2 regions of the Fructobacillus cardui genome follow, and region 2 is predicted to be linked to the other one. Evidence: predicted binding sites of a transcription regulator. Region 2 holds the regulator's gene; the other holds the start of a gene.

Region 1 (15,730 bases), 380 kb from region 2:
AAATCAATCAACCAGTCGGCTGACTTGATCACATCCAGGTTGTGTTCGATGACGACGACCGTATTGCCGGCATCAACCAAGCGGTTCAAAACCGTTAGCAAGCGAGCAATGTCATCAGTGTGCAAACCGGTTGTTGGTTCGTCGAGGATATAAATCGTTTTCCCGTTTGTCCGGCGATGTAACTCAGAAGCCAACTTCATTCGCTGTGCTTCCCCACCTGATAGGGTGGTTGCGGACTGGCCTAATTTTACATAGCCCAAACCAACGTCATTAATGGTTTGCAAGCGACGTGCAATCTTTGGAATTGGTGCAAAGAAATCAAGAGCTTCCTTGGCGGTCATATCCAAGACCTGAGAAATCGTCTTGTCCTTGTAAGTGACTTCCAAGGTTTCGGAGTTGTAGCGAGTACCGCCACAGACCTCACAGGCCACGTAAACATCCGGCAAGAAATTCATCTCAATCTTGATGACCCCATCACCACGACAGTTTTCACAGCGGCCACCCTTCGTATTGAAGGAGAACCGTCCCTTGGAGTAGCCACGAAGTTTAGCCTCATTTGTTTGGGCAAACAACTCGCGAATATCATCGAAGACACCCGTATAGGTTGCCGGATTAGACCGTGGCGTTCGACCAATTGGTGATTGGTCAATGTCGACCACTTGCTCTAGGTTTTCAATTCCTTCAACCGAGCGGTAGGCACCAGGCTTATTTGAATTCTTATTGAGTTTTTGCTTCAAAACTCGCTTCAAAATGGTATTGACCAGTGTCGACTTACCCGATCCAGAAACACCCGTAACGGCCACAAACTTTCCCAATGGGAACTTCGCCGTAATGTTTTTCAGGTTATTTTCCTTCGCTCCCCGAATAACAATTTCTTCGCCATTACCCTTGCGACGAGATTTTGGGACCGGAATGTAGCGTTTCCCTGAGAGGTACTGGCCAGTCAAAGATTTGGGATTCTTCATGACTTCGTCCGGTGTACCAGCAGCCATAATTTGGCCACCAAGTGACCCAGCCCCAGGGCCCACATCAATGAGGTAGTCGGCAGCCTCCATAGTATCTTCGTCATGTTCAACGACAACCAACGTGTTCCCCAAATCGCGCATTGACTGCATCGATGCTAACAGTTTATCGTTATCACGCTGGTGCAAACCAATCGATGGTTCATCCAAAACATAGAGGACCCCAGACAAATTTGACCCGATTTGTGTCGCCAAGCGAATTCGTTGCGATTCCCCACCAGACAATGTGGAAGCTGACCGAGACAACGTCAAGTAATCCAGGCCAACGGACTGTAAGAAACCAAGTCGATCTTGAATTTCTTTTAAGATTGGCTGGGCAATTTCTTGATCTTGGGGGCCAAAGGTCAAATCAGCAAAATAAGCCAATTCCTCATCAACTGGCAAATTAGTAACATCACCAATATTGCGGCCACCAACCTTGATGGACAAGGCCGCCGGGTTTAACCTGTATCCATGACATGCTGGACAAGTCAGTTGCGTCATGTATTGAGCCATCTGGTCACGAGTAAAGTCGGAATTGGTTTCCTTATAACGCCGGGAAACGTTGTTCAGCACCCCTTCAAAAACCTGGTCAGCATCACGAACGCCACCAAAATCATTTTGGAAGTGGAAGTGGAATTCCTTCTCACCCGATCCATACAAAATCAGGTCCTGGTCCTTCTTCGACAAATCCATGAAGGGCACATTTTGATCAATCCCAAATTGTTCACAGAACTGTTCCAGCAGTGCTGGATAGTAGTTAGAAGAAATTGGGTTCCAAGGCGCCAAAGCACCCTGTTTCAACGTCAGAGTATCATCTGGCACAACCAGATCCAAATCGACCTCTTGAGTCGCTCCAAGCCCCTGACAGACAGGACAAGCCCCCATCGGTGCGTTGAAAGAAAAGAGCCGCGGCTCCAATCGGCCAACCTTAAAATCTTTCAGGTCGCCCAAATAGTGGTCTGAGAACCGCAATGGCGCAGGAACTTTCTCGTCACCACGGCCAACCGGCTCCAAGACCACTAAACCGCCAGCTAGGTTCGTGGCTGCTTCAATCGAATCGAAAAGGCGAGACCGGGCATCAGCACGCAAAACAATCCGATCCACCAAAACATCAATATCATGGAAACGATTACGTTCCAAAGTGAGGTCGTCAACCGTATCAAGTTCAACAATCTCACCATCGATTCGAGCCCGTAAATAACCCTGCTTTTGCATCTGAGCAAAGGCCTTTTCGTGGGTACCCTTCTTGTGCTGGATAATCGGTGCAAAGACCTGCAAACGAGTTCCCTCAGGTAACTCTTTTTGAGCATATTCGACCATCTGATCAATCGAATGCAGAATTTTCGTCCCATCCTTTGGATCATCAGGCTTCCCCACTCGAGCAAACAACAAACGGAAGTAATCTGAAATCTCGGTTACCGTTCCGACTGTTGATCGAGGATTATTCGAAGTTGTTTTTTGATCAATGGAAATGGCCGGTGAAAGGCCGTCAATCGAGTCGACGTCGGGCTTATCCATCTGCCCCAAGAATTGGCGAGCATAGGCGGATAGGGATTCCACGTAGCGACGTTGCCCCTCGGCATAGAGGGTATCAAAAGCCAGAGAAGACTTTCCAGATCCGGATAAGCCAGTCACAACCGTGAGGGATTCCTTTGGTATATCAACATCAATATTTTTTAAGTTATGGGCACGAGCCCCGCGAATTTCAATTTTATCTTTCGCCATAAAATCCTCTTTCATGGTCAAACGAGCACTCACTCGCTTGGCAAGTTCACCCCTGTTTTATCACATCGGTGACCTGAGGCCAACCTTTAACGGCCGGCCCGTTTCTTTAATTTCATAATGTTATCGCGAATTTTAGCAGCAGTCTCAAAGTCTAGGCCCTTGGCCGCCGCCTTCATTTGGCTAGTGAGGTTTTCCAAAATTTCAGTCTGGTCTGATTTTGGTAAATCAGCAAAGTCAACTTGCGTTAAGTCAACGTCTTCAACTTCTTCAGCTGCCTTGCTTGCACTAATTAAGTCGCGAATTTCCTTTTTAATTGTTTGTGGCGTGATGCCGTGTTCCTTGTTATACGCCATCTGAATGTCACGACGACGAGCCGTTTCATCCATGGCTTCCTGCATGGCCCTTGTCACCTTATCGGCATACATAATCACGTGGCCGTTCGCATTTCGAGCAGCACGACCAATTGTTTGAATCAACGAGCGTGGATTACGCAAGAAACCTTCCTTATCAGCATCCAAAATGGCCACCAAAGAAGTTTCGGGGACATCAATTCCTTCACGCAACAAGTTAATGCCGACCAGCACATCGTACTTGCCCAAACGTAAATCACGGATAATCGCCGTTCGTTCGAGTGTCTTGATATCGGAATGGAGGTAGGCAACTTTGATGCCAACATCCTTCAAATAGTCCGTTAAATCCTCTGACATTCGCTTCGTCAAGGTGGTGATAAAGACACGCTCATTTCGTTCAATCCGCAGGTTAATTTCACCCACTAAGTCATCAATTTGTCCCATCACTGGCCGAACTTCAATTTCCGGATCCAACAGGCCGGTTGGTCGAATGATTTGCTCAACAATATCACGTTTTGGTACCCGAGAAAGCTCATAATCCCCTGGTGTCGCCGACATATAAATAATTTGGTTGACGTGCTTCTCAAACTCTGGCAGTTGCAAAGGGCGGTTATCCAATGCTGAGGGCAAACGGAAACCATAATCAACCAACGTCTGCTTCCGGGCGCGGTCACCATTGTACATCCCACGAACTTGTGGCATCGTCACGTGACTTTCATCCACAACAATTAAAAAATCATCGGGGAAGAAATCTAAGAGGGTAAATGGTGGTTCGCCCTCTTTGCGACCGTCCATCCAGCGTGAATAATTTTCGATTCCAGATGTAAAGCCCATTTCATTCAACATAGCCAGGTCATATTCGGTTCGCTGCTTGATTCGTTGAGCTTCAAGAAGCTTGCCCTCTTTTTCAAATTCCTTGACCTGGTCTTCCATTTCTTGGCGAATACCAACTAAGGCTTCCTTCATCCGCTCATCATCGGTCATAAAGTGCTTCGCTGGGAAAATGGCGACATGGTCTCGTTCTGAAACGACCTGCCCCGTCAAAGCTGAAATTTGTCGAATGCGGTCAATTTCATCACCGAAAAATTCAACCCGCATGGCCAATTCATCCTGGGAAGCCGGGAAAATTTCAATCACATCGCCTCGCACCCGGAAAGTGCCACGCTGAAAATCAATATCGTTACGGGTAAATTGGATGTCAATCAGATCGCGCATCAATTGATTACGACCATATTCGTTACCAACCCGCAAAGAAATCACATGGTTTTGGTATTGGTGCGGATCACCCAAACCAAAGATTGATGAGACTGAGGCAACGACAATCGTATCATTGCGTTCAAAAAGCGAAGCCGTTGCCGAATTCCGCAACTGGTCAATTTCATCATTAATCGCGGAATCCTTTTCAATAAAGGTATCCGAAGAAGGCACATAGGCCTCTGGCTGGTAGTAATCATAGTAGGAAACAAAGTATTCGACCGCATTATGTGGAAAGAATTCCTTTAATTCTGAATAAAGCTGACCAGCCAAGGTCTTGTTATGTGACAAAACCAAGGTTGGCTTATTGTTTTGGGCAATCACATTGGAAATTGTGAATGTTTTCCCTGTTCCGGTTGCCCCGAGCAAAATCTGCTCTTTGACGCCATCTTTTAAACCCTTCACAAGTTTATCAATCGCTTTCGGCTGATCACCAGTCGGTTGGTACTTTGAAACAACTTCAAAGCTTTGATCTTTTTGCGGTGTAATCAAGATATATCCTCCTCGCCTGGTAAAAAAATCACTCAGGAACATTATAACAAATATAACAAAAAACGAACACATGTTCTATTACTTGAACGTGTTCGTTTTCTTGTTTTGCTTTTTATTTCAGCTCCGGTGCATCAGTTTTGTAATCCGATACGGTTGATTGGCCGTTACGTAAGGCCAAAATCGAAGTTGGGCTCGACGACTGACTCGCCTTCAACGCTTTCAACGTATTGGCCTTCGTATAGTCATACGATTTTTTATCAATTTGGTGGAAATTCCAACGATTCTTATCAAAACGAAGCAAGTCACCTGTAATCACCTTATCCGAATTTGACAGTGACTCATCAACGTATGACTGCACCCGCTGGGCTGTTGCCTTTAACGCTGGATTATTATCAATCGACAATTTCTGACCAGTCTTACTATCGAAGTATTGGTTCTTATACTTTTTATAAGTTGGCGTCGTCCAATCACCATCACGGAAAGCAACAATTTGCGGATTCTGAGTTGACAACAAATCGTGACCGAACATGGTCATCCCTTCCGTAGAAACCCCCAAAAGGTTCATCAAGGTTGGCATCATATCAATTTCGCCACCGTAGGTATCGTTGATGCCCCCCTGCAAACCAGTTGCATGAATCATGAATGGCACCTTTTGGAATTGGGCTAAGTCATAATCACTCACGGAAGTCTTACCAAGCAATTTCGCAATGGCAGGCTTGTGGTTTTCAGAAATACCATAATGGTCACCGTACAAAACAAAGACAGAGTTATCGTACAACCCAGCTTGCTTGAGATAAGCCATCAATTCGCCGAAAGCCTGATCAAGGTAATGAGCAGTTTGAACATAACCATCAACTGTCGTATCACCGGTCTTTGTAGCTGGGAAATCAGTATCTTCCTTGTCAAGTTCATATGGGTAGTGGTTTGTCACCGTAATTAACTTGGCATAGAATGGCTGTGGCAACTGCTCGATATACTGAGCAGTATCCTTCAAGAAAATCTTATCCTTCATTCCATAGCCAACGTTATAACTTGGCTTATCGCTATCCTTATAGAAGTTCTTTGAGAAGAAATAATTATAACCAAAGGACTTATAGGTATTGTTTCGGTTCCAGAAGGTTGGCACGTCACCGTGGAAGGCAGCAGAAGTATAGCCCTGCTGGCCGAGGATGGCAGGTGTCGCTTCAAAGGTATTACTTGAACCGTACTTAGTCATCGCTGATCCGGTCGAAAGTCCGTACAAGGAATTTTCCTGCATCATTTCAGCATCGGATGTCTTTCCCTGACCAACCTGGTTGTAGAAGTTATCGAACGAAAGCGTATTTTGATCGTGGTAGAAGGCATTTAAGTTTGGTGTAACTTCGCGACCATCAACCTTGTAATCAATCAAAAATTGCTGGAACGACTCAAGGTGAATAACAAAGACGTTCTTACCCTTTTCCGTTCCAGTATATGAAATATTGGCCGGCACTGAGTTTTGCTTCAAGAAATCTTGAACCTTTTGTAAATCAGCAGCACTGGCTTCTTTACGAGATTTCGTTTGATTGTTGGTCTGCCAGGCGTTAAAGGCAGCATATTCATTTAAGCCTAAGTACTTAACAATATAGTTGTTATCAAATGAGCGCGTCAACAAACCCGAGCGGTCAACCGAAGCGACTCCAAAATCAACCAACATCAAGACAATTCCTAAAATGGTTGTCAAAATCGCATAACGCTTTTGAATTGCTTGCTTATCAATGGGCCAGAACTTAAAGAGTAAGACAACGGCCATCACAATCAAGTCGACATAGACTAAGAAATCAGTTGGGCGAATAATGGCCGCAATCGACTTTCCCAGGTTATTGCCCGTTGATGAGCCCGATCCCATAATCCCAAAGGATAGGAAATCAGAAAATTCACGGTAATAAAGAATATTGGCAAAGAGCCAAATGGTCTGAATTAAGTTCATCACCCAGGCTAAAATATAAGCCACTTTCCCGCGGAAATAGAGTGCAATCCCGAGCAAGATAATTGCCGTTGGAATTGGGTTCAAGAAAAGTAAGAAATCTTGAATTGGTCCTTGGACGCCCAAAGAGAAATTGATGTGGTAATTAATATAGGTCTTTAACCACACAAAAAAAAGGTTCAAAACAAAAAAACCACTAATACTAGTCCAAAAGTCCTGAGTATTCTTCATCTTTTGCCAGAGTTTTTTTGGCTTGAATGCATTTTTAAGACGAGCTAACATATCGGTTTTCCTCACAAAACTTAAAAGGTATGTTGAATATCGAAGAGGAGGTCATAAATCTCGATGGCGACCAAATCAACATCATCAAATTTATATTGCTTATTGCGCCGGTGTTCTTCGATTGTCCAAACCTTGTCTTCTTGATCAAGGGTTACCTTTAAAACTTCTAGGCCATAGGAGTCAAAACGTCGAACTTGAAAACGTTGGTCTGTTGATTTTTCCATGGCAAAGAGCCGGTTTAATATTGTTGTTAAAACACTTTTACTGGCTAAATCATCCATTCTTTGTCACCCCTTTTGTTGCTTTGCCAACCGTTGTTCCTTATTCGGAATTACATAGGCTAAAATACCAGCAAAGAGACAGAAGTAATAGGTAATGATTCGCCAAATTAAGATAACCAAGACTAAAGTTGCTGGGTTCTTAACGAAAGGCGTAAAGAGAAGTTGAAAGGACAACTCTGCTCCCCCAACACCGCCTGGAATTGGAAATAACGAAATGACCATCACAATCATAATGTTCATTGTTAAAATTAGCCAGGGGTTAACGGAGCCATAACCAAAGGCCCGGATAACAAAGTATGGCACAAGGTAAAAGGCAATTAACTGCAGGGCTGTCCAGAGCGTTGCCACAAGGAGCGACTTAGCTGAGCGGGCAACACGTTTTGACTCCTGATGGAAATTATTGACCTTATCTTCCGCCGTGTCAACTAATTTTTTAACCCGACTAGCACTCATAAACTTTTGTGCAGCACGGCCAGACCATTCAACAACCTTCAAAGACAGCTTTGGCCAAAACATCACCAAGAGCAGGCCAATAATCACAACAGCATGGATGGCGATGGCAAAAGGAATGAAGGTGGCAAAGGTTGGGTCAACATTTTTGTAGATGAAAGAATCGGCGGCTACATAGCCGACAATAAAGAACAAAACGACCACAATTTGATAAACCAAAAACTTCATTAAAATCACGGACAAAGCCCGACTACCTTCGATTTTTCCTCTCGTTAACGCATATAACTGAGCTGGTTGTCCACCGGAAGCAAAGGGTGTTAATCCGATTCCTAATTGATTAAGTAATGGTACACGGATTAAAGTGCCCCAAGTCGTGTTTTTTCGATCAACTGGACTAAGCAATGACCGAGTAGCCAGGGCTTCTAAAACAAGCGAAAGAACCATCGTTAACAGCGCGAGAACGAGAAAATGCCAGTCCAAGACTTTCAGAGCTGCCTCTAATTGCTTTTCGCGGCCACTTAGTTCCCGTGTCAAGTAATAGATGGTTAGACCTGTTAACAAAAGGACTAGTAAGGCCGATAATTGGTTTTTTTTGGATTTTAAAACGTCCATCAAGAATCTCCTAGGACCGATTCGTCGACCAAGCTGGCACAAGCGCCCCGTCCTGGTCAGCGTTAAATGACAAGGCGCGATTCTCTAAAACCGCTTGATAAACCTCAGCAAGAATTTCTCCAACTCGGTTTAAATCTCTTTCTTGTGCAACTTGGAAGCCAGCCTGGGTCAAATCTGATTTTTCACCGGCTAAAATGGCAACCATTTGGCGGTCAAAGTCTTCTAAGTCTTCTGCCTTATAGCTATTAACACCGTCTTTCAGCCAAGAATCATAAACCGGAATATCACGAACCAAGAGGCGTTGCTTAGAGGCCAGGGCTTCTAAGACGACGATTCCTTCTGTTTCTTCGTAGGATGGATACAAGAATAAATCAGCCCCAGCAAAGGCTCCTAAAATCACGTCCCCCGATAAGTAACCTGGGAAAATCAGGTTGTTTGGATGCTCACCACCAAAGACAACCCGGCGAATCTTACGTGGCAAGATGGTGGGGTTGGTATGACCAAACCAAACAAAGGTAATTTCTGGGTGACGCTTGGCTAATTCAACAAAATCGAAAATCCCCTTGCGCTCAAAGAACAGGCCGACAGACATCACAACTTTCTGGCCTGGCTGGATATTAAAGTAATCCTTGTAAGCCTGAATTTTTTGGGGGTCATTTGCATATTTACTCAAACGAATCCCATTTGAAACAGGGTAAATTGGTTGCGTGAGACCGTAATTTTCCAAAAGCGATTTTGAATATGGCGTTGGCGTAATCAAAGCATCGGCTTGGCCATAAAGCGCCACCAAGTACTTCTTATACAAGGGAGCAAACAAATTTGAGGCAAAGAATGAATTACGAAAGTCTTCGTAGGTTGAATGGGCGTGGTAAACCACTTTTTTCCCCATTTTGTGAGCCTTTTTGACCATATACATCGATTTCACGCCATAAGTGTTGATATGCAAAATATCATAGTCCGTACACTTGGGGTCAGTCGTCACCTCGACATCATCAATCGGTGCCAATGCCTCTTGTTGCAAGCGCATGGCCCGACCAATGCCTGATTTGGCAATTAATTTTTGGTTTTCAAAATATAACAGAACCTTCAAGTTAGCTTCTCCTAAAGGGGTTGCGTAAGAGACGTTTGATATAACCGACTTCTTCATCCGTTAACTGGTCTGAATCGTCATCATCGTCATCATGGTGGTAATCTTGCAAAACCTGGTCGTAAAAGTTTAAGACTCGGTTCGCAAAGGTTGTCGCATCAACATTTTTTACCGCTGCTGCTCGAATTTGGTCATCGGCGGCTGTATCAGAATGTTGTAAATAGTATAAAGTAGCGGCTAGAAATTCATCGTAATCGTCAATCAACGTTCCAATCGCCTTGTTGGTCACCACCTCTTCCAAATAAGGTGAACGAACAGCTACAAAAGGCCGGTCAGCAGCCAAGGCTTCAATAAAGGTCAGTCCTTGTGTCTCACTATCTGATGAGGAAACGAAAACGTTGGCCATTCGATAGTAGTCACCGACTTGGTCATGATTAATCATCCCCGTAAAAATAATGGCATCCTGCAAGCACATGTCCTCAACCTGTTCTTCTAGAGATTTTTTGGCTGGGCCATCACCGGCAATCATGAGCTTCGCATCCGGAATCGTTTGCAAAAGTTCCGAAAAGGCGGAAATCGTTAAAGCCACATTTTTTTCAAAGGCTAACCGTCCCAAAGACAGAATCACCGGCTGATTTTCAGCCAAGCCGTACTGCTGACGAATATCGTGGTGAGCTTCTCGCTTTGGAATCGCCACACCGGTTGGAATCACTGGAATTGGAATCGTCACACCATAACTAAGCAGGCTTTCTTTCACCCTCTCAGAAGGGGCAATCACGCCCTCCATTCCCTTCAGGTAGGCCTTTACGATATGGCCAACCGCACCGGGCCGGATTAACATCCCTTTGGCAACATAATGTGTGTAATCTTCATATTGCGTGTGGTAAGTATGAATAACCGGAATCTTTAACCGTCGAGCCACATATTTGCCAATTAAGCCCAGTGAAAATTCCGTTTGCGTATGCACAATTTCTAAACCTAAGTCTCGGGCAATTTCAACGGCTTGAATCAAACCACGAAAAGTCAAACGACGATCCTTGAAACCAAAATAGGGCATCGATGAAAAACGATAAATCCCTTCTTCTGGTGTATGCTTGTCAACCTTAGGGTCTGTGGTCGTAAAAATATAAACTTGGTGACCCTGGGCCTCCAAAGCATTTTTTAAGGTTTGAATTGAGGTGGCGACACCGGAAACCTGTGGAAAATAAGTATCCGTAAATAAGCCAATTTTCATAGGAATCTCCATTGCTCGTTGCTTTGCCCTTGGGCATAGTACTTTTAGTATACCATCTCGATGGGGTCGTTCCAAATTCTGCCCCAGAAAGAATAAATGATTTCAGACCGCTAAAGGTCCTATTCAAAGACCATTTGGTTAGTATACAGTTCGGCGTAGAAGCCATTTTCCTTGACCAATTCTTCGTGAGAACCACGTTCAATGACTTGGCCATCCTTCAAAACGACAATTTGATCAGCGGATAAAATCGTCTTCAGACGGTGAGCAATCACAAAGGATGTGCGGTTGGCCATAACGTTATCCATGGCTTCTTGAATCTTTGCTTCAGTGACCGTATCGACGTTTGACGTTGCTTCATCTAAGATTAGCAGATCAGGATCCGTCAAGATTGTTCGAGCAATTGAAAGAAGCTGCTTTTGCCCACTAGAGAAGAGGTCTTTTTCAGGGGAAATTTGTGTATCGTATTGGTCTGGTAAGGACATGATAAAGTCGTGGATGCGTGCCTGTTTGGCAGCTTCTTGCACTTCTTCTAAGCTTGCATCCGGCCGACCATAGCGGATATTATCCATGATTGACTTGGAAAAGACAACTGATTCCTGCAAAACAATCCCAACGCGGTCACGCAAGGAATAAAGGTCAAAGTCTTGTAGCTTTGTGCCATCATAGGTGATTTCACCACCCGACAGGTCATAGAACCGATTTAACAGGTTCATCACAGTCGTCTTACCTGAACCCGTTGGTCCCACCAAAGCAACCATCTGCCCCTTCTTAACCGTAATGGAAACGTCCTTCAAAATTTGTCGGTCTGGATTATAGGCAAAATCAACATGCTTTAAGGCAATCTCGTTCTTGAGCGGACCAGCAATCTTTGTCCCTGTATTGACCTCATCGTCTTCCTTTTCAACCTCCGTAATCCGGTTGGCACCCGTTACAGCTAGTTGTAAGGCGTTATAGATGGTCGTCAATGAGGTAATTGGTTGGAACAGTTGTTGTGAGTAGTTAACAAAGACAACAACTAAGGCCAACCCAGAGGCCTTATCCATGCCATTATGCAGCACTAACCAAGAACCAAAGAAAATTACAATTGCTAAGTTGAGCAAGGAGAACCCCTGCATCAAGGGATTTAACAGGCCGGAATAGAACTGGCCCTTTTGGCTCGCTACTCGAACCTGATTATTAAATGGTTCGAACTTTTCAATCGAATCCGCTTGGCGGCCTTCCGTTAATAGAACTGTTTGTCCTGCTAGCTGTTCATTAATATAACCGTTCATGTCAGCCGTTGCCGCCTGTTGGTGGTTAATTTGAACCTGAGCATATTTGGCAATCAGTAAGGCACCGATAATGGCAATCGGCGTTGCAGCCAATGTCACCCACGCCATCGTTGCTGATTTGGCAAACATCATCCAAATTACACCAGCAAAAAGCAGCGCTTGGGAGAAAATCTGGAAAACGGCGTTATTCATGGCCGTAAAAATATTATCTAAATCAGAAGTAAAGAGTGATAAAACTTTTCCGTCCTGGTGGGTATCAAAGTAGCGCACTGGCATTTTTTGGAGCTTGCTAAACAAACCACGCCGCATCACTCCTACTGAATCGGACGAAATTTTTGCAGTCATAAGACCAGAAATTAGCAAGGCAAATTCGGTCAACACATAAAAAGCAATCATGGAAAAGACGGCCACATAAAAATCATGTAGGGATCCATGACCCCCAGGCGTTAACGAGGCTACCAAGTAATGAGTCAAGGACGAAATAGCATCCCCCAAATAAAGCGGTGCCTTAATTTGTGCATAGGTTGCCACTAAAATTAAGAGCAGCGAAATGAACAAGGCCCGCCAGTATTGCTTTAAGTTTTTAACAAAGTAGGCAAGTGCCGTTTTAATTTCAGCCATGGTTGTCCTCCTTTGCTTTTTGACTTTGGTAAATATCTTGGTAGATTTCAGACTGGTCAAGGAGCTCTTGGTGGGTTCCAACCCCAACAATCTGCCCCTGATTCATGACTAAAATCTGATCGGCATGGATAATTGAGGCAATCTTTTCGGCAATAATCACCTTGGTGGTTGTTGCAAAGTCCTTAGCTAGTGCCTCTTGAACCAACTTTTCGGACCGGGCATCCAAGGCGGAAGTTGAATCATCCAAGATTAGCAGACTCGGATTTTTAACCAGGGCTCTGGCCAGCGATAACCGCTGCTTTTGCCCACCGGAAAGGTTGGAAGAGCGTTCCGAAACTTCTTGACCAAAGCGGTCAGGATATTGGTTGATAAATTCACTGGCTTGGGCCTGATCGGCCGCTTTTTCTAAATCAGCCAAACTGGCATCTGGCCGGCCCATCTTTAAGTTGTCTTCAATCGTGCCGGAAAACAAGACTGGTTTTTGCAAGACAATTGACAGGTTTTGGTGTAGCGTTTCCTGGTCGATGGTTTGTAAGTCTTGACCATCGATGTCAATCTGACCCGCACTTGGCTGATACAAGCGTGCCAACAACAGTGCCAAAGTTGACTTTCCGGACCCCGTCGACCCAACGATTCCAAGCGTTTGGCCAGCAGGCAGATTAAAGGAAATATCGCGCAAAACCTGCTTGTCATCATTTGGATAGGCAAAAGAAAGGTCACGAACGTTAATGTTCCCATTTAAACGCTTAACTGTTCCATTTTCAGCATTTTCATGAATATTAATGGTGCTTGGCTCGGCCATCACCGCCCCAATTCGCTTCAAAGAAACCAAACCACGGGAGGCCATGTTCGAAACCATCCCCATCATCAACAATGAGAACAAAATCTGATTTAAATAGGTGATAAAAGGCGTAATCTTTGCCAATTCATCGGGGTTCTTCACAATCGTTTGCGAAACCAAAAGTAAAGCAGCAGCAATCGCGATATAAGAAATCAGCATATAAACCGGCGTCATTAATGAAAAGATATAAGCAATCTTTTGGTTTAAATCCGTCAATTCCTTAGTACTGGCTGCAAAGTTATCTTCTTCTTGCTTTTCTTGGTTAAAGGATTTCACTACACGGACAGCTGAAAGGCTTTCCTGAGTAATGGTATTGTTCTTGTCCAAGATATGTTGGAACTTGCCAAACAAACCACCCATTTTTCCAAAAATGCGTCCCGTTGTCAGCATGATTAAGATAATCATCAAAACAATGACCCACCATAAACCAGGCATGGTCCAGATGGCTAATACCAAACCACCGGCAAACAGGATTGGCACGCGTAAAATAATTTGCATCAACTGCATGGCAAAGCGTTGAACCTGGTTAATATCATTGGTTAACCGAATCACCAAGTTAGCAGATGAAAACTTTTGAATCTGCGTCAAAGAAAACGACTGAATTTTTTCGTATTCAGCGCGTCGTAAATCAGCCGCAACACTTTGAGAAACTCGGGAAGCAAAAAAGGTTCCGGAAACCCCGGCAACCATGCCAACAATTGCCAAAGCCAACAACCAGACCCCATTATGGAGGACAGCCTGCGAATTATCAGCAATGATGGCCGATAACATCCGCTTTAAAAACTGCGGCTGCAATAATGTTGCCGTTGCCATTGTCACGACTGCTAAAACAGCGCAGGCGATTTGCTTCCAGTAAGGCTTGGCATAATGTAATAGTAAATGCATCAATTCTTCCTCATCACGTTTCTGGGGCAAATCAGTATTCCTTGGAATTTTTGTCCCTCTTTACTGGTAAAAAGACCCTCCCGAATTGTTTGGGAGGGTCTAAGACGACTGTTTGTTTGCGTCAAACAAAACAAGTCATGTCTTAATCTTTGGCTTCGTCCTTAGCTTCTTCAGCAATGGTATCGTCAGCCTTCGCTGCTTCTTCAGCAGACTTTACTTCTTCAGTCTTAGCTTCTTCTTCAGGTTTAACAGTCCGGATAGCAGTTGCTTCAAAAGTCAAAATAACGCCTTCGGCGTCCAAATCAACAGTCTTTGCTTCTTCGTTGACAGCATCAACAACAGCATGCAAGCCACCAATGGTGATAACCTTAGCACCTGGCTTCATGTTGCTACGCATTTCTTGTTGGCGTTGTTGCTGTTTCTTGCTTGTCCGTGACATCCACCAGAGCATGACAACGATAATTAATAGAGGGAAAATGAAACTTTGCATAAGAACTTCCTTTAATTTATTTTTGTTTAAACTATTGTAACAAATTTTTAGAACAAACGCGCGTTGGCTTTGTTATAACCATAATCTTCTAAGACCTGCTCGCGGAATTCCAAAAGTCGGTCTTCTTCAATGGCAGTCCGCATCTCTTCCATTAAGTTCAACAAGTAGCGCAGGTTGTGCTCAGAGGCAATCTGAGCGCCCAGCAACTCATTCGCATTAAAGAGATGGTGCAAGTAAGACCTGGAAAGGTTTTGATAGGGACTATAAGATGGCAAATCATATTGCGCTAGGTTGCCAAACTGATTTGTTCGAATTGGATTCTTTGAATAGTATTCCAAATCAGAATCGATGGGTGAAAAGTCATTCTTGTACTTTGAATTCTTGATCACCACCCGACCACGCTTGGTCATCAGTGTTCCCTTACGACCAACTCGCGTTGGCAAGACACAGTCAAACATGTCCACCCCGCGAATCACAGAGTCAATCAAGGAATCAGGAGCGGCCACGCCCATCAAATATCGGGGCTTGTCCTCGGGTAAGATTGGCATAGTAAAGTCCAAAACCCGGTTCATTTCCTTCTTTGATTCACCAACAGATAAACCACCAACGGCATAGCCTGGCAAATCCATCTTGACTAATTCCTTAGCGGATTCAGTCCGCAAATCGCGGAAACCTGCTCCCTGGACAATTCCAAACAAAGCCTGAGTATCGGTCTTCTTGTGATACTGTTGTGCCCGGTCCGCCCAGCGCAATGATCGCTGCATCGAATCGCGGATATACTCATAGGTTTCAAAATAGGGAATGGCTTCATCCAGTTGCATCATGACATCAGAACCCAAATTATTCTGAATGCGCATGGCCACTTCTGGCGACAAAAACATCTTGTCGCCGTTCACGTGGTTGCGA
Region 2 (15,730 bases):
CCATTCACAATCCCCGCTAATGAGCGGATGGTATCGGTACGGAAATATTCGCGTAGGGTACCGATAATTGGGATCCCACCGGCAACTGCTGCTTCATATAAGAGGGGCACCTGCGCTTTGTTTGCTAAGTCAAGGAGTTCTTCCCCAGCGGTCGCAATCAGGTCCTTATTAGCCGTAATAACTGGTTTTTTACTTGCCAAAGCGGACTTAATCCAGTTTTTAGCGGAGCCAGTACCACCGGCAACTTCGACAACCAAATCAATTTCTGGATCATCTAAGATGTCCTTTGGGTCGGTGGTCAGTTGGATGGTGGAGCTTAAACCAGGGCGGTCCTTGGTTAAAGAAGAGACCATCGCGGTTTTTACGGTCAGGTCTAAACCAGTATTTTCACTGATTTTTTCTTTTTGTTCCTCTAAGATGGTTAACAAGCCCATCCCAACTGTTCCTAAGCCAAAAAGGCCAATCTTAACTTCCATGATGACTCCTTCTATCGTTTTTTACTGTCAAGTAAGGATAATTTCCTATTAACTTTACCATTTTCCCGCCTAAAAAGGAATGTTTTTGTTATAATATCATTAGAAATCAATGAGATTGAAGGAGTACGTCATGGAATATGTCTCGACCCGGGGAGAAGCCCCTGCTGTTTCTGCCGCCCAGGCCATCCTCCAGGGCTTAGCACCGGATGGTGGTTTGTACGTGCCAAATCAGTGGCCAACTTTGAACTTGGATTTAAAGACCATCGGTCAACAATCCTACCAGGATTTGGCGACTGAAATTTTTGCTGCTTTTTTGCCTGATTTTACAAAAGCAGAGATTCAAGCCGTTGTACAGGCAGCTTATGGTAGCCAATGGGATACCGATAAAATTGTGCCGGTCAAAGATGCTGGGAACAATTTGCACTATTTGGAGCTTTTTCATGGTCCGACATTGGCCTTCAAAGATATTGCCCTTCAGGCCCTGCCTCACTTAGTGATTGCGGCGGCTAAGAAAGAAGGCCTGGATAAGGAAATTGCTATCTTAACGGCAACCTCAGGTGATACGGGAACAGCCGCAATGTCTGGTTTTGCCGACGTACCTGGAACAAAAATTGCAGTTTTGTACCCACAAGTCGGGGTTTCGGACATCCAGCGTCAGCAGATGGTCTCCGAGCCTGGAAAAAATACCTATGTTTACGGGATAGAGGGCAATTTTGATGATGCCCAGCAGGCGGTTAAGCGCCTTTTGGGTGATTCAGATTTTGCTGCCTTCTTAAAGAAAGAAGATATTCAAATCTCTTCGGCAAATTCGATTAATATTTGTCGCTTGGTCCCACAAATCGTCTATTATTTCTACGGCTATGGTCAATTAGTTGAAAGTGGTCAAATTAAGCCTGGTGAAGAAATTGATGTACTTGTGCCAACTGGTAATTTTGGAAATATGTTAGCAGCTTACTATGCCAGCCACATCGGCTTACCGGTGGCTGATTTTACGGTTGCTTCGAATGAAAATCATGTTTTAACAGAATTATTCCAAACAGGGGTATATAATAAGAACCGCGACTTTAAGGTGACGAATGCGCCGGCTATGGATATTTTGGTGTCGTCAAACTTAGAGCGTCTGTTGTACTTTGCTGGCGGTCAGGATGCTGATTTGATCAAAAAAGATATGGCAGACTTGCAAAGTCAAGGCCAGTATCAATTGGCAGAAAAAACGAGATCTGGTTTAGCGAAGTTTTCTGCTGGTTGGACCAATCAAGAGCAGGTAGAAGAAACGATACGAAAGACGTTCCTTTCTTCTGATTATTTGATTGATCCACATACGGCTGTGGCCGTTTATCAATACAACGACGATGGTCATCAAACCCTTTTGGCCGCAACTGCTAGTCCCTATAAGTTCCCACAAACGGTTCTTGAGGCACTTGGCGAAGAAGTTGTTAGTGGCGAAGGCGGCTTGACTGCTTTGGCAGCAGCAACCAAAACACAAATTCCTGACCAAGTGAAGGATTTGTTCCAGCGACCTGTTCGTCATCGGACGTTTATCCAGGCAGCTGATATTCAAAAGCAGATTGAAAGCGCCTTGAAGACAGACTAATTTTCTTCTGTTGTTTATTATGTCATTTAAAAAGAAAGAGAGAATTTTTTTATGGTAGCAAAGACAGCCTATAATGTAGCAGTGCTCGGTGCAACGGGTGCTGTTGGACGTCGAATTTTGGACCAGTTGGCCCAATCAACAATTCCGGTTGGTGAAGTTAAGGCCTTAGCTTCTGCTCGTTCAGCTGGTCAAAAAATCAGCTTTAAGGACCAAGAATTAACGGTCGAAGAAGCAACGGAAGATTCCTTTGCAGGTGTTGATATTGTTATGGCCTCAGCCGGTGGATCTACCTCAAAGGCTTTGGCTCCGGCTGCTGTTAAGGCTGGCGCTGTTGTGGTCGATAACTCTTCTTATTGGCGAATGAATGATCAGGTGCCATTGGTTGTGCCTGAGGTTAACGCCGCCGCTTTAAAGGACCATCAGGGAATTATTGCCAACCCTAATTGCTCAACGACGCAATTGGTAATGGCGCTTGACCCAGTTTACCGAGAATTTGGCTTGAACCAGGTGATTATTTCCACTTATCAAGCGGCTTCTGGTGCTGGAAAGGCAGCGATGGATGAAGTTTTGGCTGAAGCTCAGGCTCGTTTGTTGGGTGACGACATGGCAGAATTGGCCCATGTCCTGCCGGTGAAAGGTGATAAAAAGCATTTCCCATTAGCCTTTAACTTGTTGCCACAGATTGATGTCTTCGAAGAAGAAGGCTACACACACGAAGAATACAAGATGATCCACGAAACGAAGAAGATTATCTTGGGTGACAAGAATGCTAAGGCTATTAAGGTGACTGGTACGGCCGTCCGTGTGCCGGTCATGATTGGTCACGGTGAGAGCGTTTATATCGATACTGGTGACGAGAACGTGACAACTGATCAAATTCGTCAGGCAATTGGTGCCGTTGATAATGTGATTATTGAAGATGATCCAGCTACACAAACTTACCCACAACCTCTTTTGGCTGAAGGTAAGCGTGAAACATTTGTGGGCCGCATTCGCCCTGATTTGGAAAATCCTGGTGCCTTCCACTTGTGGGTTGTTTCTGACAACTTGCTGAAGGGTGCTGCCTGGAACACGGTTGAAATTGCACAAACACTGGTTGAAATGGACTTGGTTCGCGTACCAGCTGATTCAACTTTTGCATAAATTATTTTGAAAAAGCCACCAACGAACGAATTGGTGGCTTTTTAGTGTCCTTATTTTGCTAATAAAACAGCCCTACTACAAAAACGTAGTAGGGCCCTTAGGCAAGTTTGTTTTTAATAAATTGCGTCGCGGTAAAGGGAAACAACTTTTCCCAAAATAAAAACAGATTCCAAGATAATGGGAGCCATTGTATCGTTTTCTGGCTGAAGGCGGTAGTGACCACCTTCTTGGAAGAAGCGTTTAACCGTGGCTTCGTTGTCCTCGTTCATGGCAACGACGATATCGCCATTGTCGGCATTTTGTTGACGACGGACAATTACTTTGTCGCCATCCAAAATACCGATGTTAATCATGGATTCACCACGAACATTCAGCATAAAGAGGTCACCATCATAGGGAATCAGATTTTCTGGAATGGGGAAGAACTCGGTTGCTTCTTGTTCGACGGCCAGAATTGGTTGACCAGCTGTGACCAATCCTAGGACTGGAATCTTACCGGAAGTGGCCGAAATCCCAAGGATTTCAAAACCGGCTGGTGTCACTTCAATAGCGCGTGCCTTAGTTCCTTCTCCCTTCTTCTCGAGGTAGCCGTTTTTAATCAAACGGGCAATGTGACCGTGGATGGTTGAAGAGGAAGATAGGCCGACTGCTTCACCAATTTCACGAATGGTGGGTGGGAAACCATTTTTACTTTGATAGTCGTGAATAAATCTCAAGACTTGAATTTGTTTTGAATCAGAACTTGCCATATGTACTTTCCTACCTGTATTTGCTACGTTTATCTTAGCGAATTTTAACCTGAAAAGCAAACAAATGTTCGCGAGAAAACCTTAAGAAATATTAAATTTTATTACAAAATGGGGATTAAATTTAAAATAGTGGATAAAGAAACTTTTTATTCGAGTTATCGACCTGTTTTCCACTGTTTTTGCAAAAAGATACTGTCTTGCTTGCCTTTATGCTATAATACCTTATAGATTTTCGTAGTTAAAGGAGACCAATAATGGTTGTATTAGTTGGAATTTTGGCTTTGGTCGTTGGTTTGGTTGGGGGATTCTTCTTGGCCCGCTTTACGATGAAGTCATACTTGGCAAAGAACCCACCCATTTCAGAAGAAATGATGAAGTCCATGATGATGTCAATGGGCCAGAAGCCATCACAAAAGAAGTTGAATCAGATGATGGCTCAAATGAAGGCACAAAATGCCAAAGCACAAAAAAAATAAGCCAAACGGCTTATTTTTTTTGTGCTTTTGGATCAATGTATACCCAGTTGGGATTGATTTCTTTGTCCAAGGCATCAAAAGATTCTTGAATCTTCTGATTGTATTCGGCAATTTTTTCGTCCGTCAAGCGGGCTTTAGGGTCAATCACAATTGGTTCACCAAAATTAATTGTGGTATTATTGCGTTTAAATAGGTGTGAAAACTTCACGGGACCTTGATAAACTGCTGGAACAATCGGTTTCTTTGAAAGTTTGGCAATCAGGATTGATCCTGATTTTAACTTTTGAGAATGCCGGGATCCAGTTGGAAACATGATGAGTGATCGATCGCCATTCTTTAACTCGTTAACGGGATATTTGATGGTATCGGTACCGACATTGCGCCGATCAACTGGAAAGGCCCCCAAAGTGGTAATCAAGGCGCGCAAAGCAGGATTTTTGAAAAGCTCCTTCTTAGCCATAAAGATGAAGCGCTTTGGATAGGCCGCCATAGCATACCAAACGGGATCCCACCAAGAACGGTGTGGCCCAACTAAAACGTAGTTTTCATTTTTTGGCAGGCGCTCTTTGTGGAGATAGGTAACGCGACCATTAATAATGGCCACAAAGGTCACTGTAAAGACCCGGATAAAGCGATAGAATAACATCTGCTTGTCCCTTTCTAATTGACTTAACAGAATAATTTTACTTAGTTTATGGAGATATTGCAACAAACCATGGAAGCAGAAGAATTACGAGCAGGTGAGCGCCTTGACGGCTTGCCATCACAACAGATTCAAATTATCCAAAATCCAGATATGTTTTCTTACTCGTTAGACGCCGTGCTCTTGGCATACTTTGCTAAGCCCAAGCAAAAGGGGCGAGGACTATCGGTCGACTTAGGTGCCGGTACTGGAGCAATTGGTCTTTTTTATGCCGCCAAAGTCACAGGGCAAGTAAAGTTAGTCGAGCTGCAGCAAGATTTAGCAGAGATGGTACAGCGTTCGGTTGTTTTAAATCATTTGGAAGACCGCGTGAGTGTGATTCAGTCCGATATGCAAGAAATTTATGACGATATTAAGCCTGGATCGGTGGATACGGTTTTGTCGAACCCACCTTATTTTTCCGTGAATGAAAAGACCAAGCAAAACCTTGATGAACATTATCAATTGGCCCGGCATGAAATTGCCATCGATTTGCCCCGTTTAGCGCAAGTTGCCAATAAGCTGTTAAAGAATAACGGTAAATTTTATTTGGTTCATCGACCAGACCGGTTGGAGGATATTATGTCTGCCCTTTCTGCCCGGAAATTAGCGGTCAAACGGATTCAGTTTGTGTACGGCAAGGCCGACCGTGAGGCCAACATGGTCTTGGTAGAAGCGATTAAGGCGGGTAAGCCGGGTGGCGTTCGGATTTTGCCACCAATTATTGCCTATACAGCTGATGACCAGTATACGCCCCAGGTACAAGAAATTTTGTATGGGCAACCTTGGCAGCTGTAAGTCAATTACAGGTGGTTGCGCGAGGAGGGAGATGGGAATCATGACGGATGCTCATGACAAAACTTATGATTTTTATGTGCTCTATACGGCCGACGGTTATTTTTATGGTGGTTTTTCCGATGATGCCCACCGCCGTTTTTTAGTCCATCAAGCGGGGAAGGGGGCCAAGTTTACTCGGGTGAAGTCCAGACATCCATTACAGCTGATTTACCAAGAAACGTTTGATAATAAGCACGCTGCCCTTTCGGCTGAGGCTAAGTTTAAGCGCCTGAGCCGGCCGCAAAAAGAGGCTTTTTTAATGGAACGAAAAGTGGATTCTACAATTTGGCAAAAATAGGTAGAGGGACTTTATGAGACCCTTAATCCATGATAGAATGGGATAAATCATTTGAATTGAAGGTGGCAAATAATGATTACTACTTTTGAATTAAACAATATTATTGGGCGCCAGGTGTCTTTTAAAGACTGCGACCCAAGAGAGAAGTTAGTGAAGGTTATTGGCAATTTTTATCACTATGATTTAGCTTCAGGGACTAATGTGGTCCCTGAAGAAACCTATGTGATTAAGCGTGCCGAGGGGAACGTCTTAATCCTCCAGAAAAAGTAAGGACGGTATTTATGTCGATTTTGGTGATCGTCATCATTGTTGTAATCGTTTTGGCCCTGGTTTCCTTTAAGATTGTGCCGCAAAATAGTGTTGGCCTTTTGGAAACATTGGGTAAGTATTCTTCGACAAGGCAGACAGGTTTGAATTTCCGTTTGCCTTTGGTTCAAAAAATCAGGACGGTTTCCTTGGCCTTGCAGCCATTGAAGTTGGCTGGTTATTCAGTTATTACCAAGGATAACGCTGATATTGGGGCAACGGTGACGTTAAACTTCCATATCACAGACCCTGTGAAATATTCATATGAAAACACGAATTCGATTGAATCGATGCAACAATTGGTTCGGGGCCACTTGCGCGACATCATTGGTCGGATGGAATTGAACGAGGCCCTGGGGTCAACAAGTCAAATCAATAAGGATTTGGCCGAGGCAATCGGTGATTTAACGAATACCTATGGTATTAACGTTGATCGGATTAATATTGATGAATTGAAGCCCAGTGCAGCTATCCAGTCTTCAATGGATACGCAGCTGAAGGCAGATCGAGAACGAGTGGCAGCTATTTCGCAAGCGGAAGGTGAGGCCAAGTCCATCGAATTGCGCGCAAAGGCTAATAACGAGGCTTTGATTGCCACTGCTAAGGCCAACGCCGAGGCGACGCGAACAAAGGCGGATGCCGAAAGTTACCGAATTGATAAAGTTCAGGCCGCTTTGAAGAACGCGGACCAAAACTATTTCAATAACCAGTCCATTAATGCTTTCGAGGCTTTGGCTAAGTCAGATGCGAACTTGATTGTCACGAATGGTGCTGATTTGGACCAAACTGGGCAAAGTGCTGTTTTGGCCAAAACTTTGGGTCAAGAATTAGCTAAAGAACAAGATTAAGAATATTTGCCAGCCGGTTGTGGTTGGCTTTTTCTTTGGACTGATTTTCACTAGTTAAAAATCAGAAAAATCCTTGCTTTTCGGTCAAAACCTTAGTAAACTAGTATCTGTTGTGAATACAACAAAAATACACACGGTAAACGAGAACGTGCAGGTGCAAGTGATTGATCATTTGTCAGCACGAACCAAGAATTTACCGGAGGTTAAACCTAGGAGGCCACTATGGCAGTTATTACAATGAAGGAACTCCTCGAAGCAGGGGTTCACTTTGGACACCAAACTCGTCGTTGGAACCCAAAGATGGCACCATACATCTTTACGGAACGTAACGGCATTCATATCATCGACTTGCAAAAGACTGTTAAGTTGATTGACGAAGCTTACAACTTTATTCGTAACGCTTCAGCTGATGGCGCTAACATCTTGTTTGTTGGTACTAAGAAGCAAGCATCTGATGCAATCGCTGAAGAAGCAACACGTGCTGGTCAATTCTACATCAACCACCGTTGGTTGGGTGGAACTTTGACTAACTGGAACACAATCAAGACACGTGTTCAACGTTTGAAAGACTTGAAGGCAATGGCCGAAGATGGTACTTTCGAACAACTTCCTAAGAAAGAAGTTGTCTTGTTGAACAAGCAACGTGAAAAGTTGGAAAAGTTCTTGGGTGGAATCGAAGACATGCAAGACTTGCCAGATGTTTTGTTTGTTGTTGATCCTAAGAAGGAAGAAATCGCCGTTAAGGAAGCCAACATGCTCAACATTCCTGTTGTTGCCATGATTGACACAAACGCCGATCCTGACGATGTTGATGTTAAGATTCCTGCAAACGATGACGCTATCCGTGCCATCCGTTTGATCACTGCTAAGATGGCTGATGCCGTTATCGAAGGCCGTCAAGGTCAAGACAACGCTGCTGAAGATGCTTTCATCGAAGGTGACGAAAACACGGAATCAATCGAAGAAATCACAACAATCGTTGAAAAAGACAACTAAGTTGAAATTAGTTTATTGATTTGCCGTTCCGGTGGACCTGCTTGGGACGCTGAACGGCTTTTTCTATGCTATACTAGAGACTGTTAAAAGATAATAAAGAAGCTAAAGGAGCATTTGCATGGCTGTTACTGCAAAGTTAGTGAAGGAATTACGTGATAAGACATCTGTTGGAATGATGGATGCCAAGAAGGCTTTGGTTGAAGCTGAAGGCGACATCGAAAAGGCAATCGACTTGTTGCGTGAAAAGGGAATGGCAAAGGCCGCTAAGAAGGGTGACCGTGTTGCTGCTGAAGGTATGACTTACGTGATGACTGAAGGCAACAAGGCTGCCATCATCGAATTGAACTCAGAAACTGATTTCGTTGCTGGTAACAAGGAATTTAATGACTTGTTAGTTGCTGTTACTAAGACAATCTTGGAAAAGCAACCTGCAGACGTTGAAGCTGCTTTGGCTTTGCCAGTTGCTGGTGAAGAAGACCGAACTGTTAACGACAAGATCATCAACGTTTCTCAGATTACTGGTGAAAAGATTACTTTGCGTCGTTTTGCTACTGCTGAAAAGACTGACGGTGAAGTCTTCGGTGCTTACTCACACATGGGTGGTTCAATCTCTGCTTTGACCGTTTTGACTGGTTCAAACGAAGAAGCAGCCCGTGACGTGGCCATGCACATCGCCGCTATTGCTCCACAGTACGTTTCTGATGACCAAGTTCCTGCAGATGTTGTTGCTAAGGAAAAGGAAGTTCAATTGGCTTCTGAAGACTTGAATGGCAAGCCTGACAACATTAAGGAAAAGATGGTTGAAGGACGGATTAAGAAGTTCTTGGCTGACATCACTTTGTTGGACCAAGACTTTGTTAAGAATGGTGACCAAAAGGTTGCTGATTTCGTTAAGCAAAATGACATGACGGTTAAGTCATTCGTTCGCTACCAAGTTGGTGAAGGTATCGAAAAGCAAACAACAAACTTGGCTGAAGAAGTTGCTAAGCAAATCAACAACTAAGCTCTTCCAAAAAGTATCCCAAGATTTGGGTGCTTTTTTTTTGGAATTGATGACTACATTTTTGCTATAATAGATAGCGATAAGAAAGAGGAAAACCATGACGGATACAAAGTATAAAAGAGTTTTAATGAAGCTGTCAGGCGAAGCCTTGGCTGGTGCTAAGGGTCAGGGGATTGACCTGGAGACAGTCGCCCAAATTGCCAAAGAAATCAAGGCAGTCCATGATATGGGCACTCAAATTGCCATCGTTGTTGGTGGCGGTAACCTATGGCGTGGTGAACCCGCTGCCCGTGTTGGGATGGAGCGGTCACGCGCCGATTATACCGGAATGCTTGGAACGACTATGAACGCTTTGGTCCTCCAAGATGCCTTGGAACGTGCCGGTGTTGATACTCGCGTTCAAACGGCGATTACGATGCAACAGATTGCAGAACCTTACATCCGTGGCCGCGCCATTCGTCACCTTGAAAAGGGTCGGATTGTAATCTTTGCTGCAGGAACTGGTTCACCATACTTCTCAACGGACACAACGGCTGCTTTACGGGCAAACGAAATTAATGCCGATGCAATTTTGATGGCAAAGAACGGTGTTGATGGTGTCTATGATTCAGATCCAAATACAAATCCAGATGCCCAGAAGTTTACAACTTTGACGCACTTGGATATCATTCAAAAGGGCTTGAAGGTTATGGATTCAACCGCTTCATCCCTCTCAATGGAAAACAACATGCCACTTGTTGTCTTTAACTTGAACCAACCTGGTAACATCGAACGGGTTATCAAGGGTGAGGCAATTGGAACCACAGTGACTGGAGAAAAATAATGGCTTTTGATTTTACAAGTACAAAAGAACGGATGCAGGGCGCTCAAGAAGCTTTGCGTCGTGAATTAGCAGAAATTCGGACGGGCCGGGCAAATCCCCGTATTTTGGACCGAGTAGAAGTAGAATATTATGGTGCGATGGTACCATTGAACCAAGTGGCTTCAATTTCAGTGCCAGAAGCACGCTTACTTTTGATCACACCATTTGACAAGAACGCCTTGGAAGCAATCGTGACAGCGATTAACATTTCTGATTTGGGCTTGAACCCAGCTTCTGACGGTAATATTGTCCGTTTGGCCATTCCACAAATGACGGAAGAACGTCGTAAGGAATTGGCTAAGGACGTCAAGGCCGAAGCAGAAAAGGCGAAGGTTGCCGTTCGTAACGTTCGTCGCGATGCCATGGATGCCATCAAGAAGGACAAGGACATGACCGAAGATCAAGTTCACGATGCCGAAGACCAAGCTCAAAAGTTGACGGACGAAAACACCAAGGCAATTGATGAAATTGCGGCGGAAAAAGAAAAAGAATTGTTGAAGATCTAAGGACTTTGGATCGATGGTGATTGCTACAAAGGCTCCCAAGTCATTTGGCTCGTGGGCTTTTTCTGTTTTTAACGAGTTTTTTCTTGACCTTTTTCAGAAAAATCGGCATAATATGGATAGATTAGTTTAAGGCTTTGACCCGGTTTGGCACCCGGTGAGCTGAGAACCGTGAAAGTGTCAACGACTGAGCAATTAGCCGTTGGAAATCAGGTGGAACCGCGCGTTAGCGTCCTGATGTCAAATTTTGACATTGGGACTGTTAACCGCGGTTTTTTGTCAGATAAGGAGGACTTTATGGCAAAGCTGAAGTATCATTTGGAGTCGGACACGGTTTTGGTTTTAAACGAGGATGGCCATGCCGGTGATACCCTTGATTTGAAAGACGAGCTCCAAGTTGATACGAGTCAACTGGGGGTGGCTGTGCAAACGGCCATTGATGAAAAATTAGCTCAGGAAAAGGTCGATTGGGAAAAGAGCCAGCAAGACTTGGTCAAGGCACAAATTGACCAGGAAAAGCAGAAGGCTGATTTAGCACTGGAGAAGGCCAAGCAGGCTGAAAGGGATGCGGCCCAGAAAGAACAAAACCAACTGCATGACCAATTGCTGCAACTCCAAGCACAGTTGGACCAGGAAAAGCAAAAATCTGATTTAGCGCTGGAGAAGGCTAAGCAAGCTGAGAAGGACGCGGCCCAAAAAGAAAAGACGGAGCTGCAAGACCAACTGACGCAGTTACGTTCACAGCTAGACGCGTTTAAGGACCAGGAAGCTGCTAACAAGGCGCTGGCGCTGGCTGAACAAAAGGAAAACCTGCAGAGCACCTACCAAGCTGAAAAGGACCAGGCCGGTCAGCATCGACAGGAACTAGAAAAGCAACTGGCCGATTTGAAAAATCAGGTTGAAAATCAGGGTCGCGACCAAGAGCTAGCCTTGGCAAAAGTGAAGTCAGACTACGATGCGCAATTGCAGGCAGCTCAAGAGCAAGTCGAATTCTATAAAGACTTTAAGGCCCGGCAGTCAACCAAGGAAATTGGCGAAAGTTTGGAAGTTTACGCTCATCAGGAATTTAATAAAATTCGCCCTTACGCTTTTCCCAATGCTTACTTTGAGAAGGACAACGAGGTTTCAAAACAATCCGGATCGAAGGGTGATTTTATTTTTCGTGATTATCAAGATGATGTTGAATTTATTTCCATCATGTTTGATATGAAAAATGAGGCGGATGCGACCGAGCAGAAGCATAAGAACGCAGATTTTTTTAAGGAACTGGATAAGGATCGCAGGGAAAAGAAAACGGAATATGCCGTTTTGGTTTCGATGCTGGAAGCCGATAACGAGTACTATAACACCGGAATTGTTCAGGTGCCGGACTACGAGAAAATGTACGTCATCCGTCCACAATTCTTTGTCCATTTTATCGGCCTTTTGCGCAATGCGGCCTTGGATTCCCTCCAATATCGGCGGGCGCTGATTGAAGAACGCAATCAAAACATTGATATTACGAACTTTGAAGACAATATCACGGCCTTCAAGGACCGCTTTGCTAAAAACTATAATTCCTACTCGAGCAACTTCCAAAAGGCAATCGAACAGATTGACCGGGCGATTAGCCAGATGGAAAATGTGAAAAAGAGCCTGACGACTTCTGAAAATCAGATTCGTCTTGCTAACAATAAATTAGAGGATTTGACCGTCAAAAAATTGACCAAGAATAATCCAACCATGATGACGAAGTTTGCTGATTTAAAAGCGGACCAAGGCGGTGAAGGAAAGCCGTAAATTCGTCACAGCGTTTTAAAATTTTAATGATGAAAGAATAAAGGAAAGACTTATGTCCAGTGAAAAATTATCAGTACAAGACATTATTTTGACACTGCAAGAGTTTTGGGCCGAAAAGGGCGCTAACTTGATGCAGGCTTACGATAACGAAGTCGGAGCGGGAACTCAAAGCCCTTATACCTTCTTACGTGCTAATGGTCCAGAACCTTGGCGAGCAGCCTATGTTCAGCCATCTCGGCGACCAGCTGATGGCCGTTATGGTGACAACCCCAACCGCTTGTTCCAACACCACCAATTCCAGGTGGTAATGAAGCCGTCACCTGACAATATTCAGGAATTGTACCTTGCTTCTTTGGAAGCCCTGGGCATCAAGCCATTGGAACACGACATTCGTTTCGTTGAAGATAACTGGGAAAACCCTTCAATGGGTGCGGCCGGAATCGGTTGGGAAGTTTGGCTAGACGGGATGGAAGTGACCCAGTTCACTTATTTCCAACAGGTTGGTGGAATCGAAGTTGATTCCGTTACGGCTGAAATTACCTATGGTTTGGAACGGTTAGCTTCTTACATCCAAGACGTACCAACGGTTTACGATTTGGAATGGGGCCATGGCGTTTTGTATGGTGATATTTTCAAAGAACCAGAATACGAACACTCAAAGTATGCCTTTGAAGAGTCAAATCAGGGAATGTTGCTCCAACATTTTGATGATTATGAAAAGGAAGCACAGCATAATTTGGAATTAGGCTTGGTTCATCCAGCCTATGACTATATTTTGAAGTCTTCTCATACCTTTAACCTGTTGGATGCCCGGGGAACGGTTTCCGTTACGGAACGAGCTGGTTATTTGCACCGAATTCGGACAATGGCTCGGAAGGTTTCAAAGGTCTTTATTGAAGAACGAGCTAAGCTTGGCTTCCCATTGTTGAAGGATGAAGCATTACGTGAAAAGTACTTGGGTGCTAAGGGAAAGTACGCCAAGAAGGAGGATCAGGACTAATGGCAGATTTTATTTTAGAAATTGGTTTGGAAGAGATGCCAGCCCACTTGGTAACGAGTTCTGAAAAGCAGCTGGTCGACCGAGTTTCTGATTTCTTAGACGAACACCGACTCGATTATGAAGCAATGAAGCCATTCTCAACGCCACGACGTTTGGCTGTTGAGTTGACTGGCTTGGCAGCCGGTTCAAAGGCTGTTGAAGAAGAGAAGCGTGGCCCAGCCGTTGATCGTGCCAAGGACGAAAATGGTGACTGGTCAAAGGCTGCTCAGGGATTTGCCCGTGGACAGAAGACCACACCGGAAGCCTTGATTGAAAAAGATGGCTACTTGTGGGCCAAAACTGAAATTGCTGGTGTGCCAGCTGCTGAAATTTTGGCAAAGTTGGGCACTGAAGTTGTTGAAAAAATGACCTTCTCAACTTACATGAAGTGGGGCAATCATAGCTTCTCTTACATCCGTCCAATCCGCTGGTTAGTAGCACTTTTGGACCAGGATGTGGTTGATTTTTCTGTTTTGGACGTTCAAACAGGTCAAACAACCCGTGGTCACCGCTTCCTATCAACGGAAAACGTGACGATTCCGAGTGCCACTGATTACGAGCAGACGTTGCAAGACGCCTTTGTTATGGCTGATGCAGCCAAGCGTAAGTCCACCATTCAAGCACAGTTGGAAAAGATTGCCCAGGACCAAAACTGGGACTTGGATTTGACGACTGATCAGGCACAAGACCTTTTGGAAGAAGTTAACAACATCGTTGAGTGGCCAACCGCCTTTGCCGGTAACTTTGACCAAAAGTACTTGGATTTGCCAAAGGAAGTCTTGGTAACCTCGATGCGTGACCACCAGCGCTTCTTCTTTGTAACGGATGATCAGGGTGAATTGTTGCCACACTTCCTTTCTGTTCGCAATGGAAATGAAGAGAACTTGGCCAATGTTGTGGCTGGAAACGAAAAGGTTTTGGTTGCTCGGTTGGAAGATGCGGTCTTCTTCTACCAGGAAGACCAACAAAAGTCGATTGACGACTACATGGACCGCGTGAAGAAGCTGGTCTTCCATGAGAAGATTGGTACTGTCTACGAACACATGGTTCGTGTACGGGCTTTGGCTGGCCAATTAGGTCAGGCACTGGGTCTGTCATATGAAGAGTTGTCTGATTTGAACCGGGCTACTGAAATTTATAAGTTCGATTTGATGACCGGTATGGTCGGTGAATTTGACGAATTACAGGGTGTGATGGGTGAGCATTACGCCAAGCTCTTTGGTGAAAATGACGTCGTTGCTCACGCGATTTTGGAGCACTATTTGCCAACTTCAGCCACTGGCGAAGTCGCTGATTCAAAAATTGGGGCGGTGCTGGCGGTTGCCGATAAGCTCGATTCTATTGTGACTTTTTTTGCGGCTGATTTGATTCCATCAGGTGCCAACGACCCTTATGGCTTGCGTCGAGCAGCAACTGGGGTAGTGCGAACACTGGAAGCACACGACTGGCACTTAGATTTGTTGTCCGTCTTAGCGAATTTTAAGGACCAGAACAAGGACGTAGCCGATACTGATTTGGCACAGGTAATTACATTCTTGACGGACCGTGTCAAGAAGCAGGCCGCAGATGCCGGTGTTCGTTCGGACATTGTTTCGGCTGGAACGGCCAACGTGGTCACTGGTGATTTGGTTTACGTGGCTGATCGAACAGAGGTTTTGGCCAAACACTCAAAGGATGCTAACTTCCGCGATGTGATGGAAGCTTTGTCTCGGGTAAGTCGCTTGGCAAGTAAGGAACGAATTGAGGCTGCCGTTAAGCCTGACTTGCTTGAGAACGACCAAGAAAAGGCTTTGTACGAAGCAAGTAAGGATTTGAACCTGGTTGACTTGGAAAATCAAGGGGCGGAAGCACTGTACCAAGCACTGGCTGCTTTGCAGGAACCGATTGCTGCTTATTTTGAGAATACATTAGTTAACGACAAGAAGACGGCAGTTAAGAATAATCGTTATGCGCAGTTGAATGCATTGGACCAGTTAATTACTGGTCTGGGGGATATTGAACAAATTGTGATTAAATAAGTAGACTTGTAAGTTAACTTAATAAGAAAAAACAGGTGAGAATAGCTTCTCCCTGTTTTTTATGTGGATAAAAAGGTTAGGAATACCGCAAAAATTAGTCGGATTGTTGTTGCTTGGTGGT

What was found. The regulator LexA, encoded in region 2, represses DNA repair genes until DNA is damaged. The targets are predictions, from matches to a motif close to CNAACANNTGTTNG.
Region 1: uvrB (excinuclease ABC subunit UvrB) is a predicted target of LexA. The motif match lies at 4,889-4,902, and genes of this name have one in related genera.

The regions. Positions count from the first base shown of each region.
Region 1 is NZ_CAUZLS010000001.1:397,442-413,171, forward strand. Features, by position in the region: gene uvrA (excinuclease ABC subunit UvrA) at 1-2,729, opposite strand, end outside; gene uvrB (excinuclease ABC subunit UvrB) at 2,816-4,825, opposite strand; gene AABI20_RS01910 (LTA synthase family protein) at 4,938-7,052, opposite strand; gene AABI20_RS01915 (DUF1797 family protein) at 7,073-7,333, opposite strand; gene AABI20_RS01920 (lysylphosphatidylglycerol synthase transmembrane domain-containing protein) at 7,340-8,395, opposite strand; gene AABI20_RS01925 (LTA glycolipid anchor biosynthesis glycosyltransferase, IagA/BgsA family) at 8,406-9,485, opposite strand; gene AABI20_RS01930 (glycosyltransferase family 4 protein) at 9,487-10,716, opposite strand; gene AABI20_RS01935 (ABC transporter ATP-binding protein) at 10,836-12,608, opposite strand; gene AABI20_RS01940 (ABC transporter ATP-binding protein) at 12,601-14,334, opposite strand; gene yajC (preprotein translocase subunit YajC) at 14,477-14,824, opposite strand; gene tgt (tRNA guanosine(34) transglycosylase Tgt) at 14,872-15,730, opposite strand, start outside.
Region 2 is NZ_CAUZLS010000001.1:21,735-37,464, reverse strand. Features, by position in the region: gene AABI20_RS00180 (homoserine dehydrogenase) at 1-476, opposite strand, end outside; gene thrC (threonine synthase) at 607-2,070, shown strand; gene AABI20_RS00170 (aspartate-semialdehyde dehydrogenase) at 2,122-3,213, shown strand; gene lexA (transcriptional repressor LexA) at 3,327-3,962, opposite strand; gene AABI20_RS00160 (YneF family protein) at 4,217-4,438, shown strand; gene AABI20_RS00155 (lysophospholipid acyltransferase family protein) at 4,449-5,084, opposite strand; gene AABI20_RS00150 (tRNA1(Val) (adenine(37)-N6)-methyltransferase) at 5,154-5,918, shown strand; gene AABI20_RS00145 (GIY-YIG nuclease family protein) at 5,959-6,255, shown strand; gene AABI20_RS00140 (hypothetical protein) at 6,328-6,525, shown strand; gene AABI20_RS00135 (SPFH domain-containing protein) at 6,582-7,409, shown strand; gene rpsB (30S ribosomal protein S2) at 7,632-8,405, shown strand; gene tsf (translation elongation factor Ts) at 8,524-9,408, shown strand; gene pyrH (UMP kinase) at 9,506-10,231, shown strand; gene frr (ribosome recycling factor) at 10,231-10,776, shown strand; gene AABI20_RS00110 (DUF2130 domain-containing protein) at 11,071-12,552, shown strand; gene glyQ (glycine--tRNA ligase subunit alpha) at 12,605-13,552, shown strand; gene glyS (glycine--tRNA ligase subunit beta) at 13,552-15,609, shown strand.